DNA from 3 places in the Mesorhizobium sp. Root695 genome. Region 1 is predicted to be linked to each of the others. Evidence: predicted binding sites of a transcription regulator. Region 1 holds the regulator's gene; each other region holds the start of a gene.

The links. Region 1 encodes PhoB, which activates phosphate uptake and scavenging genes when phosphate is short. Its sites were predicted from a motif close to TGTCATNNANCTGTCAT; they were not measured.
Region 2: a site for PhoB is predicted at 1,602-1,618, ahead of phnF (phosphonate metabolism transcriptional regulator PhnF). Genes of this name have one in related genera too.
Region 3: a site for PhoB is predicted at 2,434-2,450, ahead of ASD99_RS06950 (ceramide glucosyltransferase). Genes of this name have one in related genera too.

What each region holds. Positions count from the first base shown of each region.
Region 1 is NZ_LMHO01000042.1:35,561-39,560, forward strand. It holds gene xylF (D-xylose ABC transporter substrate-binding protein) at 1-570, opposite strand, end outside; gene ASD99_RS25465 (ROK family protein) at 842-2,089, shown strand; gene phoB (phosphate regulon transcriptional regulator PhoB) at 2,106-2,795, opposite strand; gene phoU (phosphate signaling complex protein PhoU) at 2,815-3,522, opposite strand; gene pstB (phosphate ABC transporter ATP-binding protein PstB) at 3,548-4,000, opposite strand, start outside.
Region 2 is NZ_LMHO01000023.1:205,404-209,403, reverse strand. It holds gene ASD99_RS20005 (carbon-phosphorus lyase complex subunit PhnI) at 1-448, opposite strand, end outside; gene phnH (phosphonate C-P lyase system protein PhnH) at 450-1,061, opposite strand; gene phnG (phosphonate C-P lyase system protein PhnG) at 1,061-1,522, opposite strand; gene phnF (phosphonate metabolism transcriptional regulator PhnF) at 1,655-2,404, shown strand; gene ASD99_RS19985 (zinc-binding alcohol dehydrogenase family protein) at 2,559-3,578, opposite strand; gene ASD99_RS19980 (ABC transporter permease) at 3,653-4,000, opposite strand, start outside.
Region 3 is NZ_LMHO01000005.1:24,759-28,758, forward strand. It holds gene ASD99_RS06945 (O-succinylhomoserine sulfhydrylase) at 1-1,148, shown strand, start outside; gene ASD99_RS06950 (ceramide glucosyltransferase) at 1,157-2,308, opposite strand; gene apaG (Co2+/Mg2+ efflux protein ApaG) at 2,554-2,946, shown strand; gene ASD99_RS06960 (Hsp33 family molecular chaperone) at 2,985-3,992, opposite strand.

The sequences.
Region 1 (4,000 bases):
GTCCGTATAGGCCTCGCCGACATTCTTGATCTTGCCGCTGTCGATGGCTTCCTTGAGCACTTCCATCGAGCCCGAGAACAGGAAGTCGGCATTCGGATCGGCACCCGAGCCCTTGATGAAGACATAGTTGCCTTCCGGCTTGACCTTGAACACTTCGCGGGCCTGCATGCGGCCGACTTCCTTATTATCGAAGGTCAGATAGAAGACGTCCTTGTTCTCGATCAGACGGTCATAGCCGACGACCGGAATGCCTTCGTCCAGCGCCTTCTGCACCGCCGGGCCGATGGCCGAGGCATCCTGCGCCAGGATGATCAGCGAGTTGGCGCCCTGCGAGATCAGGCTTTCGACATCGGTAAGCTGCTTGCCGGGATTGGACTGCGCATCGGCGGAGATGTACTTGTCGCCAGCTGCCTCGATCGCCGTCTTCATGGCAGCCTCGTCGGTCTTCCAGCGCTCTTCCTGGAAGTTGGACCACGAGACGCCGATGACCTTGTCCTTCGCCTGCGCGACCGACGCGAGCGTCAGCGACATGGCGACACCCGCCAGGATGGCGGCTGTGAATCTTTTCATAATATCCTCCCTGCGCCGCGTATGGCGCGACCAGACTGACCCTAAGGCCGGCACAGAGGCTCTATTTTTTCGAGCCTCGAAAAAATACTGGTCCAACACCCGAACGCTGTCAACATCGATTCTGATGGATTTTGATGTCCTTCCGAATTTTTTTCGAGCCTCGGAATAAATAAATGACAGGGCCGACCGCTTCTGCCAGTATTTGACCGCGTTGACGGCAGCGTTCCAGGAGCAGGAAAGAACCGCGGCGACCCGGAGGATGTGAAGAAACATGTCGGTCGGAATCCGCCACGACGATTTGCGCCGGCGCAACCGGGCGATGGTGATTGCGGCCGTGCGCCGCGCCGGACAGCCGTCCCGCACCGAGATCGCGGCGACCACGGGCCTCAGCCATTCGACCATCTCGGCGATCTCGTCCGACCTGATCGGTGAAGGCATCCTGACCGAAAGCAAGCCAAGCGAAGCCGGCTCACTCAGACGCGGTCGGCCGCAGGTCGGCCTCAGCCTCAATCCGGAAGCGGCGGCGGTGATGACCGTGGTGCTGTCGCTGAATTTCCTCTCCGTCGCCGTCATCGACTACGCCGGCCAGGTGATATCAGAGGAACAGCGCCGGCTGGACACGCAGACAATGTCGCGCGACGCGCTGATCGGCGAATGCGTCGGCATCGTGCGGCGCCGCCTCGAAGATCCCGATCTTGACGTCCGCAGCGTCGCCCGTATCGCGCTGGCGATCCAGGGCATCACCGATACCCATGCTCGCGCGATGCTTTGGTCGCCGATCACGCCGCACACCGACATCGCCTTCGCCGACATACTCGAAGACGAGTTCGGCATTCCCGCCACCGTGGAGAACGACTGCAACATGATGGCGATAGCGCTGCGCTGGCGCGATCCTGATCGCTACCGCGACGATTTCATCGCCATCCTCTTGTCGCACGGCATCGGCATGGGCCTGGTGCTGAAAGGCGAGCTGTTCACCGGCACCCATTCCTCGGGCGGCGAGTTCGGCCACATGATCCATCAGCCGAACGGCGCTCTGTGCCGCTGCGGACGGCGTGGCTGCGTCGAGGCCTATGCCGGCAACTACGCCATCTGGCGCAATGCAAGGCAGCTGGGCGAGGACGCAGAACCTGTCGCCGACGTCAGCGACGCCGACATGCGCGCCCTGGCGACCGCGGCCCGCGAAAAGGATGGCCCCGAGCGCGAGGCCTATCGCAAGGCTGGCGAAGCGCTCGGTTACGGCCTCGGCAGCCTGTTCGCGCTGATCGATCCGGCGCCCGTTGCCATGGTCGGCGTCAGCGCCGCCGCCTTCGACCTGATCGAGCCCGCATTGCGCGAGGCGATTGCCCAGACCGCCGGCGGCCAGCACTCGAAATCGATTTCCTTCGACACCGAGCCGAACGAACTGCCGCTGATCCGCGAAGGCTGCGCCATGCGCGCGCTGACCTTCGTCGACCAGGAGATTTTCGCGCCGGGCGCGCAGGCGAGAGGAAGCGTCGCAGGCAAAAACGTGGCGTGAATTCAGACGGGCGGGTTCAGTCCTCGCGGATCGCGTAACCTGCCCCGCGAATGGTGCGGATGACGTCGGGCATGCGGCCGTTGTTGACCGCCTTGCGCAGCCGGCCGACATGCACGTCGACCGTGCGCTCGTCGATGTAGATCGTCTCGCCCCAGACATTGTCGAGCAACTGGCTGCGCGAGAACACGCGGCCGGGATGGCGCATCATGAACTCGAGCAGGCGGAACTCGGTCGGCCCGAGTCGGATCTCGCTCTTCTTGCGATAGACCCGGTGCGATTCTCGATCGAGCACGATGTCGCCGACCTTCAGCACGCTGGACAGCACTTCCGGCTTGGCGCGGCGCAGCAGCGCCTTGACCCTGGCCATGAATTCCGGCGTCGAGAACGGCTTGACCAGATAGTCGTCGGCGCCGGTCGACAGGCCGCGTACGCGGTCGCTCTCCTCGCCGCGCGCAGTCAGCATGATGATCGGCAGCCGCTCGGTCTCGGGGCGCATTCTCAGCCGACGACAGAGTTCGATGCCGGAAACCGCCGGAACCATCCAGTCGAGCACGAGAAGGTCGGGAACGTTCTCCTGCAGCCGGATCTCGGCCTCGTCGCCGCGCGTCACCACCTCGACCTGGTAGCCTTCGGATTCGAGATTGTAGCGGAGCAGCACGCCTAGCGGCTCCTCGTCCTCCACCACCATGATGCGTGGCGCGATCATCGACTGGTCACCCCTGTCGTCATGCCGCCGGCGCGGACATCGCCGTTTCGTCCTGCTTCGGACGATTGGCGGGCAGTTGCGTACCGGTCAAAACATAATAGGCATTTTCGGCGATGTTGGTCACATGGTCGCCGATGCGCTCGAGGTTCTTGGCGCAGAACAGCAGATGCGTGCAGGCCGTGATGTTGCGCGGGTCTTCCATCATGTAGGTCAGGAGTTCGCGGAACACCGAAGTGTACTTGACGTCGATGCGTTCGTCGTCGGCACGCAGTTTCGCCAGGGCAGCGGCGTCGCGCGCCGCATATTCCTCGATCACGCCCTGCACCTGGATCAGCACCAGCTGCGCCATCCCGTCGATCGAATGCGACAGGTCGCGCGGCGTTACGCTGAGGCCGACGGTACCGACGCGCTTGGCGATGTTCTTGGCAAGGTCGCCGATGCGTTCGAGATCGCCGGCCATGCGGATCGAACCGACGACATGGCGCAGATCGTCGGCCATCGGCTGCCGCTTGGCGATCAACGTGATGGCGCGGTCGTCGAGCTCGCGCTGGCGCGCATCCATGATCGCATCGTCGGAGACGACGCGCTGTGCCAGGGCGTTGTCGGAATTCAAAAGCGCCTTGGTCGCACCGCCGACCATCGAGCCGGCGAGATCGCCCATGTCGCTGATGAGCCTGCTGATCTGACCGAGATCTTCGTCGAAAGAAGCGACTGTATGTTCGCCCATGATCTTATCCCTCGTATGCCTGAACTCAGCCAAAGCGGCCGGTGATGTAGTCCTGCGTGCGCTTCTCGCGGGGCGACGTGAAGATCTTCTCGGTGCGGTCGAACTCGACCAGTTCGCCCAGATACATGAAGGCTGTCTGCTTCGACACGCGCGCCGCCTGCTGCATGTTGTGGGTGACGATGACGATCGTGTAGTCGGCTTGCAACTCGTCGATCAGCTCCTCGATCTTGGCGGTCGACAGCGGATCGAGCGCCGACGCCGGCTCGTCGAGCAGGATGACTTCCGGCTTCACCGCCACGGTGCGGGCGATGCAGAGCCGCTGCTGCTGGCCACCGGAGAGGCTGAGGCCGCTGGCGCTGAGCTTGTCCTTGACCTCGGTCCAGAGTGCCGCGCGCTTCAGCGCCTGCTCGACACGGCCGTCCATCTCGGACTTGCTGAGCTTCTCGTAGAGCCTGATGCCGAAGGCGATGTTTTCATA
Region 2 (4,000 bases), on a different contig from region 1:
GCGCCTCCGTCTCGCGCTGCAACGGCTCGGCAACATCGCCGCCGGCGGCAAGCTCGGGATCGAGCAGCCGGTGGGTGTAGTCGAAGGTGGGCCCGAGCAACTGGCCGCCGGGCAGGTCCTTGTAGGTCGCCGAGACGCGCCGCTCGACCAGCATGTTGGCGGTATCGATCGGCTTGGTGTAGCCGAAGCGCGGCAGCGTCGTGCGATAGGCGCGGACCAGGAAGATCGCCTCGATCATGTCGCCGCGCGCCTGGGCGATTGCCAAGGCAGCCAGCTCACGGTCGTAGAGCGAGCCTTCGCTCATCACCCGGTCGACGCCGAGCGCCAGCTGCTCGATGATCTGGTCGAGGCGAAGGGCCGGCACCGAACGGTCGCCGCGCCGGCGGTCGGCAAGCAGGCTGTGGGCATTGGCAATGGCCGCTTCGCCACCTTTTACCGCAACATACATCTTACGCCTCCATCGTCTTGATGCGAGTCGTGCGCGACAAGCAAGCAATGCCATCAGCGGTGGCGAGGATGATGTCGACGCCGCGCGGAAAGCGCTTGATATTCTGCTTCCACTGTTCGACGAAATGGCGCGGCATCTGCGCCGGCGCAATCGTGGCGCTGGTTTCGATGCCGGGACCTTCGAGCAACAGCGGCGTGCCGGAGACGAGATCGCTGACCTGCAGGATCAGCGTGGTCGAGCGGTCGGGGTAGTCCTGCGTGCCCTGCGAAAAGCCGTCCAACGACATCATCTCGGCCGGCGTGGCGATCAGAGCGAAATGCGCATCGGCTGGCGTGTTGGCCAATGGCGCGCCGGTGTGGAAACCAAGCCAGGATTTGATGGCAGTGGAAGCCTGCAAAGCAGGGTCGAGCCACAGCGGTGTGTCGTTGTCGCAAAGCGCCAGCGCGATGGCGCAGGCGCTTGCCGAGAGCGGCGCCGGCGGGCGGGCGAGGGCCGGCAGCGGCTGTACGCTGCCTGGCCGCGCCATCGCGTCCATGACCGCCCGGAACACGGTCTGGGCATTGAAGACCGGATCGGCGAAACCGCCTTCGATCGATTGCGCCGCAATGTCCATCAGTCTTCTCCGCGAACCATGGTGAAGAAATCCACCTTCGTTGCCGCCGTCTCGGCGCGGCGTTTCTCATGTATCGCGGTCAGAGCCGACCGCAGGGGCGCTATCAGCCCGGTCTCGACTTTGGCGCGGTGGCCAGGGTCCTGCCACAGTGCGTCGGCGATGGCCGCCAGCTTCGCCTTCTGCTTGTCCCGGCCAAGGGCATAGCAATGGCCGACCTGTCCGGACGGCAGGCGGACCGTGGCGCGGGTGACGGTCGCCTCGCCGACATTGAAGGGCGCGCCGCCACCGCCGATGCGGCCGCGCAAGGTGACCAAGCCTGTCTCGGGGCCGCGCAGCAGTTCAGCGTCCGAAGGCAATCCGGCCTCGTTCCAGAACCGCACGATGTCGTCGCCGCTGGATTGCGCCAGCGTCGCCATGGCGGCCTTGCGTTCGACCTGGTCGCGGGCTTCCTGTCCTCGCATGAGCAATAATCCTTGTGGCTAAATTTGTCTATTGATATAGACAATTATACAAATTATACCTATTATCTAGCGCGTGTCCATGACGGGTGGATGACGGTAGAAGACCGCGCGCTAGAAGGCTGGGGGCAATCAATGGTCGGGCGGCTGGCAGCGGACAGCATCGAGCGGCGCAGCGGCGTTTCGCTGTGGCGGCAGATCGCCGACAAGATCCTGCATGCGATCGCCATCGGCGATTTCGCCGAAAATGCCCCGCTGCCGCCTGAGGTGGCACTGGCTGAGCGGTATGGCGTCAATCGCCACACGGTGCGCAGCGCCATAGCAGCGCTTGTGCAGGAAGGCGTGCTGCGGGCCGAGCAGGGACGCGGGACTTTCGTGCTGTCGCGCAAAAGGCTGTCCTATCCGATCGGCGCGCGCACACGCTTTTCGACAGGCCTGCAAGGGCAGACGACGGAAAGGCACATCGTCCTGCTCGCCTCGTCGGTCGAGCCGGCCAGCCAGCGCGTCGCCGAGGGCCTTGGCCTTGCCAGGGGGGCTGAGGTGATCCGTCTGGAAACACGTGGCGAAGCCGATGGACGGCCGGTGTCGCGCGCTGCCGGCTGGTTCGATGCCAGGCGCTTTGCCGGTATCGATGCCGCGATGGCTGAGACCGGCTCGATCACCGCGTCGCTGGCGCGGTTCGGCATAGACGACTATCTCAGGCAATCGACCGTGCTGTCGGCGCGCCATGCCGATGCGGCCGACCTTGCCGATCTCGATCTGCAGCCGGGCGCCATCGTGCTGGTCACCGTCGCCGTCAACGTCACGCCGGACGGCCAGCCGATCCAGTTTTCCGAGTCGCGCTTCCCAGCCGAGCGGGTGGAACTCAAATTGTCGGCGCTGTAGGGAGTGCCGGCCTTGTACGAGACCGTGATTATCTGACCCACGCTGATATCAGACCAACTCGGTCGCGCTCACTTGTCAGCGTCTTGGCGTTTGAGGGCCGCCTTCGACCTGGGCGGGGCGTCGTCAATTCGGGCCGGGTTCACCGCCTGCCATGTTATGACCCCACCTCGATCACAGCCTTGATCAGGCCGGATTTCTCATGCGCCCAGTGAGCGAGATCGCGCGGCGTGTCGGAGAGCGTGGTGCGGTGGGTGACGAGCTTGGCCATCGGCACGGCGCCGTTGCGGATCGAGGCGGCGACATGGTCGAAGTCGGCGCGTAGCGCGTTGCGGCTGCCGATCAATGTCATCTCGCGCTTGTGGAATTCCGGATCGGAAAAGCTGATGTCGTCCTTGACGACGCTGACCAGCACCAGTGTCCCGCCATGCGCGACATGGGCGAAGGCCGACTGCACCGACTGGGTGTTGCCGGTGGCGTCGAAGACCACATCGAAGCCTTCGCCTGATGTCGCCTCCCTGACCAGATCGGGTGCTGAGCCGCGTGAGCCGTCGAGGGTCTGGAAACCAAGCGCATTCGCGGCGAAGGCGAGCCTTTCGCTGCTCATGTCGAGCAGCATCACGTCGAGCCCGGCGATGCGGGCGAAGATGGCGGTGCCAAGCCCGATGGGGCCGGCACCGATGACCAGGGTGCGGGCGCGGGGATCGGCGCGGGCACGCCGCACGGCATGCGCGCCGATGGCCAGGAATTCGACGGCAGCGGCGTCGGCCAGCGACAGGCCGTTTGCCGGATAGAGATTTTGCGCCGGCACAAGGATGCGTTCGCACATGGCGCCGTCGCGATGCACGCCGAGCACCTCGATCCTGACGCAGCAATTCGGCTTGCCGTGCCGGCAGGCGACGCACTTGCCGCAGGAAAGATAGGGGTTGATGACGACCGGCTCGCCAACGGCCAGATCGACGCCTTCGCCGGTCTCGATGATCGTTCCAGACACCTCATGGCCCATGATGCGGGGATAGGCGAGGAACGGGTGCTTGCCCTCGAAAATGTGGTAGTCGGTGCCGCAGATGCCGACATGGCTGACCGCCACCAGCGCCCAGCCGGGAGGCGGTGAGTCCGGTGCGGGACGGTCTTCCAGGACAAGGTCGCCGGGCGAACGGCAGACAACGGCTTTCATGCTTCAATCCAGTCTGTAGTGAAAATCGCCGGCCCGGCAGTCATGTCGGGCCGGCGATTGATTGCGGGGTTGGCTCACTTGCCGCGGCGGCGCAGGCCATCGAAATAGACAATGATGATGATCAGCGCGCCGGTGATGATGCGCTGCCAGAACGAGTTGACGTTGAGCAGGTTGGCGCCGTTGTTGATGGTGGCCAGGATGAAGGCGCCAAGTAGCGGTCCGTGCACCGAGCCGACGGCGCCGAACAGCGAGGTGCCGCCGATGACCGACGAGGCGATCGCCTGCAGTTCCCAGCCCTCGGCCTGGGTCGGATTGCCGATGCCGATGCGGGCGGCCAGCAGCACGCCGACGAAGGCCGCGCACAGGCCCGACAGCGTGTAGGCCATGTAGATGGTGCGCTGGACGTTGACGCCGGACAGGCG
Region 3 (4,000 bases), on a different contig from region 1:
TCGTGCACAGCGGAACGCTGCGTTCCGGTTTCGGCGAAACGTCTGAAGCGATTTACCTCACCCAGGGCTATGTCTACGAAACGGCGCAGGCCGCCGAAGCCCGTTTCAAGGGTGAGGAGCCGGGCTTCATCTATTCGCGCTACGCCAATCCGACCGTCGATATGTTCGAGAAGCGCATGTGCGCACTCGAAGGTGCGGAAGACGCCCGCGCCACCGCGTCCGGCATGGCCGCGGTGACGGCTGCGCTTCTGTGCAGCGCCAAGGGCGGCGACCATATCGTGGCGGCGCGTGCGCTGTTCGGCTCGTGCCGCTGGGTGGTCGAGACGCTTGCGCCGAGATACGGCATCGAGGCGACGCTGGTCGACGGCACCGACATCGCCAACTGGGAAAAGGCGGTCAAGCCGAACACCAAGCTGTTCTTCCTGGAAAGCCCGACCAACCCAACGCTGGAAGTGGTCGATATCGCCGCCGTCGCTTCGCTTGCCAATTCGATAGGCGCCAGGCTGATCGTCGACAATGTTTTCGCCACGCCCCTGCAGCAGAAGCCCTTGCAACTCGGCGCCCACATCGTCGTCTATTCGGCGACCAAGCATATCGATGGCCAGGGTCGCTGTCTCGGCGGCGTCATCCTGTCGGACAAGAAGTGGATCGATGAGAACCTGCATGACTATTTCCGCCACACCGGTCCCAGCCTGTCGCCCTTCAACGCCTGGACGCTGCTGAAGGGCCTGGAAACGCTGCCGCTGCGGGTGCGCCAGCAGACAGAAAGCGCAGGCCGGATCGCTGACTTCCTGGCCGAGCGGCCGGAAATCGCCCGTGTCATCTATCCCGGGCGGGCCGACCACCCGCAGGCCGATATCGTCAAGAAGCAGATGTCGGGCGGCTCGACGCTGATCTGCCTCGACGTCAAGGGCGGCAAGCAGGCGGCCTTCGCCTTGCAGAACGCGCTCGACATTGTGCTGATCTCCAACAATCTCGGCGACGCCAAGAGCCTGATCACCCACCCGGCGACAACGACGCACAAGAATCTGAGTGACGAGGCGCGCGCCGAACTCGGCATTGGGGCGGGCACGCTTAGACTGTCGGTCGGCCTGGAGGACACCAACGATCTGCTAGAGGACATCGCGCAGGCTCTGAAGGCCAAATAAGAGGGCTTTCAGGCGCCGGACGGCGTCTCTTCCAGCTCGGCCGCCTTGGTGCCGATGGTCATCGCATTGCCGCGCCAGTCGACGGCGCCGCCGAGCCAGCCGCGCGCCCACATTGCCGGCAGGATCAGGTCGCGCGCGATGATCGCGGCAACCATGCGTGGCGACAGGTACCAGCCCTTGGACCAGGCCAGGGCGCACTCGGGAAGATAGAAGGCGGCCAATACGGCAATTGCGGTTGCCCAGAGGCTGACGCCGGCACTTGCCGCCGCAAGCAGCGCAAGCGCCAGCGGCACCACAGCTCCGGTCAGGATTTCGGGCGCGAAGAACAGCGGGAAGGTGACGCGGCGCAGGCGCGCCCAGCGGGCCTGACGCGACCAGATCTCGTCAAACGTGCGCCGGCCGAGCGGCTGCTCGAAGGGCGCGGCGACGAGATTGACTCGCAGGCCGAGGCCATTGACCAGCTTGGTCGCGGCGGCATCCTCGGCGATCTCGGCCGCCAGCGCGCGGATGCCGCCATTGGCGTCGAGCATCGGCTTGTTCCAGAGCATGCTCTTGCCCTGGGCAAAGCCAAGGCCGAGTGCCTCGCCGGCATATTGCCAGCGCGCCTGCAGCGTGTTGAGGAAAGCGCATTCGACTTCAGCCCAGAAACCGGCCGGCCGCGAGCCTATCGGCGTCGAGCAGACAAGGCCGGTATCCGGCCGCCATGCAGCCATCAGGTGCTGGACGTAATCCCTCGGCATCAGCACGTTGGAATCGGCCAGGGCAACCCAGTCGTGCCGCGCGGCCTCCCAGCCCTTGACGCAATTGTTGAGTTTCGGATTGGCGCTGATGCGGTCGTCGCCGACCAGAAGCCGGGCCGGCACCTTCGGGAACCGGGCAATTGCCCTGTTTATCAGTTTGACCACCGGGTCGTCGGCATGGGCAACGCAGAAGATCAGCTCGTAGTGCGGCCAGTCGAGCGAGAAGGCACGTTCCAGCGTCTCGCGCGTGAACGGCTCGACGCCACGCGACGGCACGACAATCGACACTGGCCGCGGCTTGCCGGCCGGCGGCGCGATAATGCGGCGCCGTTTCAGACGTGAAGCGGCAAGCACGATGCTGGCGAGATTTGAGAGGATAAGGGCAGTCGAAAGCGCGGCGGCTATGAGAGTGAGTTCCATCGAGATCCGGTCACTCCAGAAAACCGGTCCGCCAGAACAATCTGGCTGGCAGGACGACCGATTTCAACAGTTCGACAGAGCGCCCGAGTCGCGCGGCACTGGTCGGCGCACACCATCATTGTCATGTGTCACTTAAATGACATTCTTTGCCGCCACCTGCCGTTCGATCGGCAATGAAGGGACGCGCACCGTTGACCAGCCTGCAACGAGCGCCGAGAGTTACCGGATTGTTTTTGGAGCCGCTTATGTACAGCGCCGTCACGCGCAACATCGAAGTGCAGGTCAGGCCGTTCTATCTGGAGGATCGCTCGAATCCCTCAGAGAACCGCTATGTCTGGGGCTATCAGATAACGATCGACAATCAGTCGGACGATTTCGTTCAGCTTTTGTCGCGCTATTGGCACATCACCGACGGCACCGGCCGGGTCGAGGAGGTTCGCGGCGCCGGCGTCGTCGGCGACCAGCCCGAACTCAATCCCGGCGACAGCTACCAATACACGTCCGGTTGCCCGCTCTCGACGCCGTCCGGCATCATGGTCGGGCACTACACGATGCGAAACAAGCGGGGCGAGACGTTCGACATCGCCATCCCGGCGTTTTCACTCGATCTGCCGGGAACGCGGCGGACGGTGAATTAGCGTCCTTCTCCCCGTGAACGGGGAGAAGGGAGACTTTCCTACTGAGCCGCAAATTCCGCTGGGTCGAAGTCATATTGCTTCGAGCAGAATTCGCAGGCGACGTGGATGCCGCCGTCCTCGGTGCTGTCCTTGATCTCCTGCGCGGAAAAACCCTCGAGGATGCCGCGGATCTTGTCCCGGGAACACGAGCACTGGTCGGCGACCGGAACGCCGCCGAAGACGCGAACGCCGTGCTCGTGGAACAGCCTGTAGAGCAGCCGCTCGGCGCCGATCGTCGGGTCGATCAGTTCGGTCGGCTCGATGGTGCCGAGCAGGGCCAGCAACTCCTGCCAGGAATTGTCGGCCGGATCGTCGATCTCCTCGCGCGGATAGCCATCGCCACCCGGCAGGTCCGGCACGCGCATGCGCTCGGGCGACTGCGGCAGGAACTGCGCCAGGATGCCGCCGGCGCGCCACTGCTCGCGGGCGCCACCGGGGCCGGGCGTCAGCAGCTTGGCCACCGACAGCCTGAGATCGGTCGGGATCTGCTCCGACTGACGGAAATAGGTGCGTGCCGCATCTTCCAGCGTCTCGCCATCGAGCTGGACGATACCCTGATAGCGCTGCGTATGAGCGCCTTGGTCAATGGTGAGCGCCAGCACGCCGCTGCCGAGCAGGGTCTGCTGCGATGTTTCGCCTGCCGCGACCAGCGCCTCCAGCCGGTCGGCATCGAAACGCGCATAGGCGCGCAATGCCGAGGGCGTGGAAAAATCCGCGACCAGCATGTCAACAGGCCCGTCGGTGCGAGTCTGCAGGATGAATTTGCCTTCGAACTTCAGCGAGGTGCCGAGCAGCACGGTCAGCACACAGGCTTCCGCCAGCAGGCGGGCGACCGGCTCGGGATAATCGTGGCGGCTGAGGATGGCGTCGAGCATCGGCCCGAGCTGGACGGTGCGGCCGCGCACGTCGAGCGGGCCGACCTCGAACGGCACGACGTGATCGTCGCCGGCGTAGCCGAATTCGCCGAGTTTGGGGTGATGTTCAGTCACTTGATAGGTTTTCAACATGACAAAGC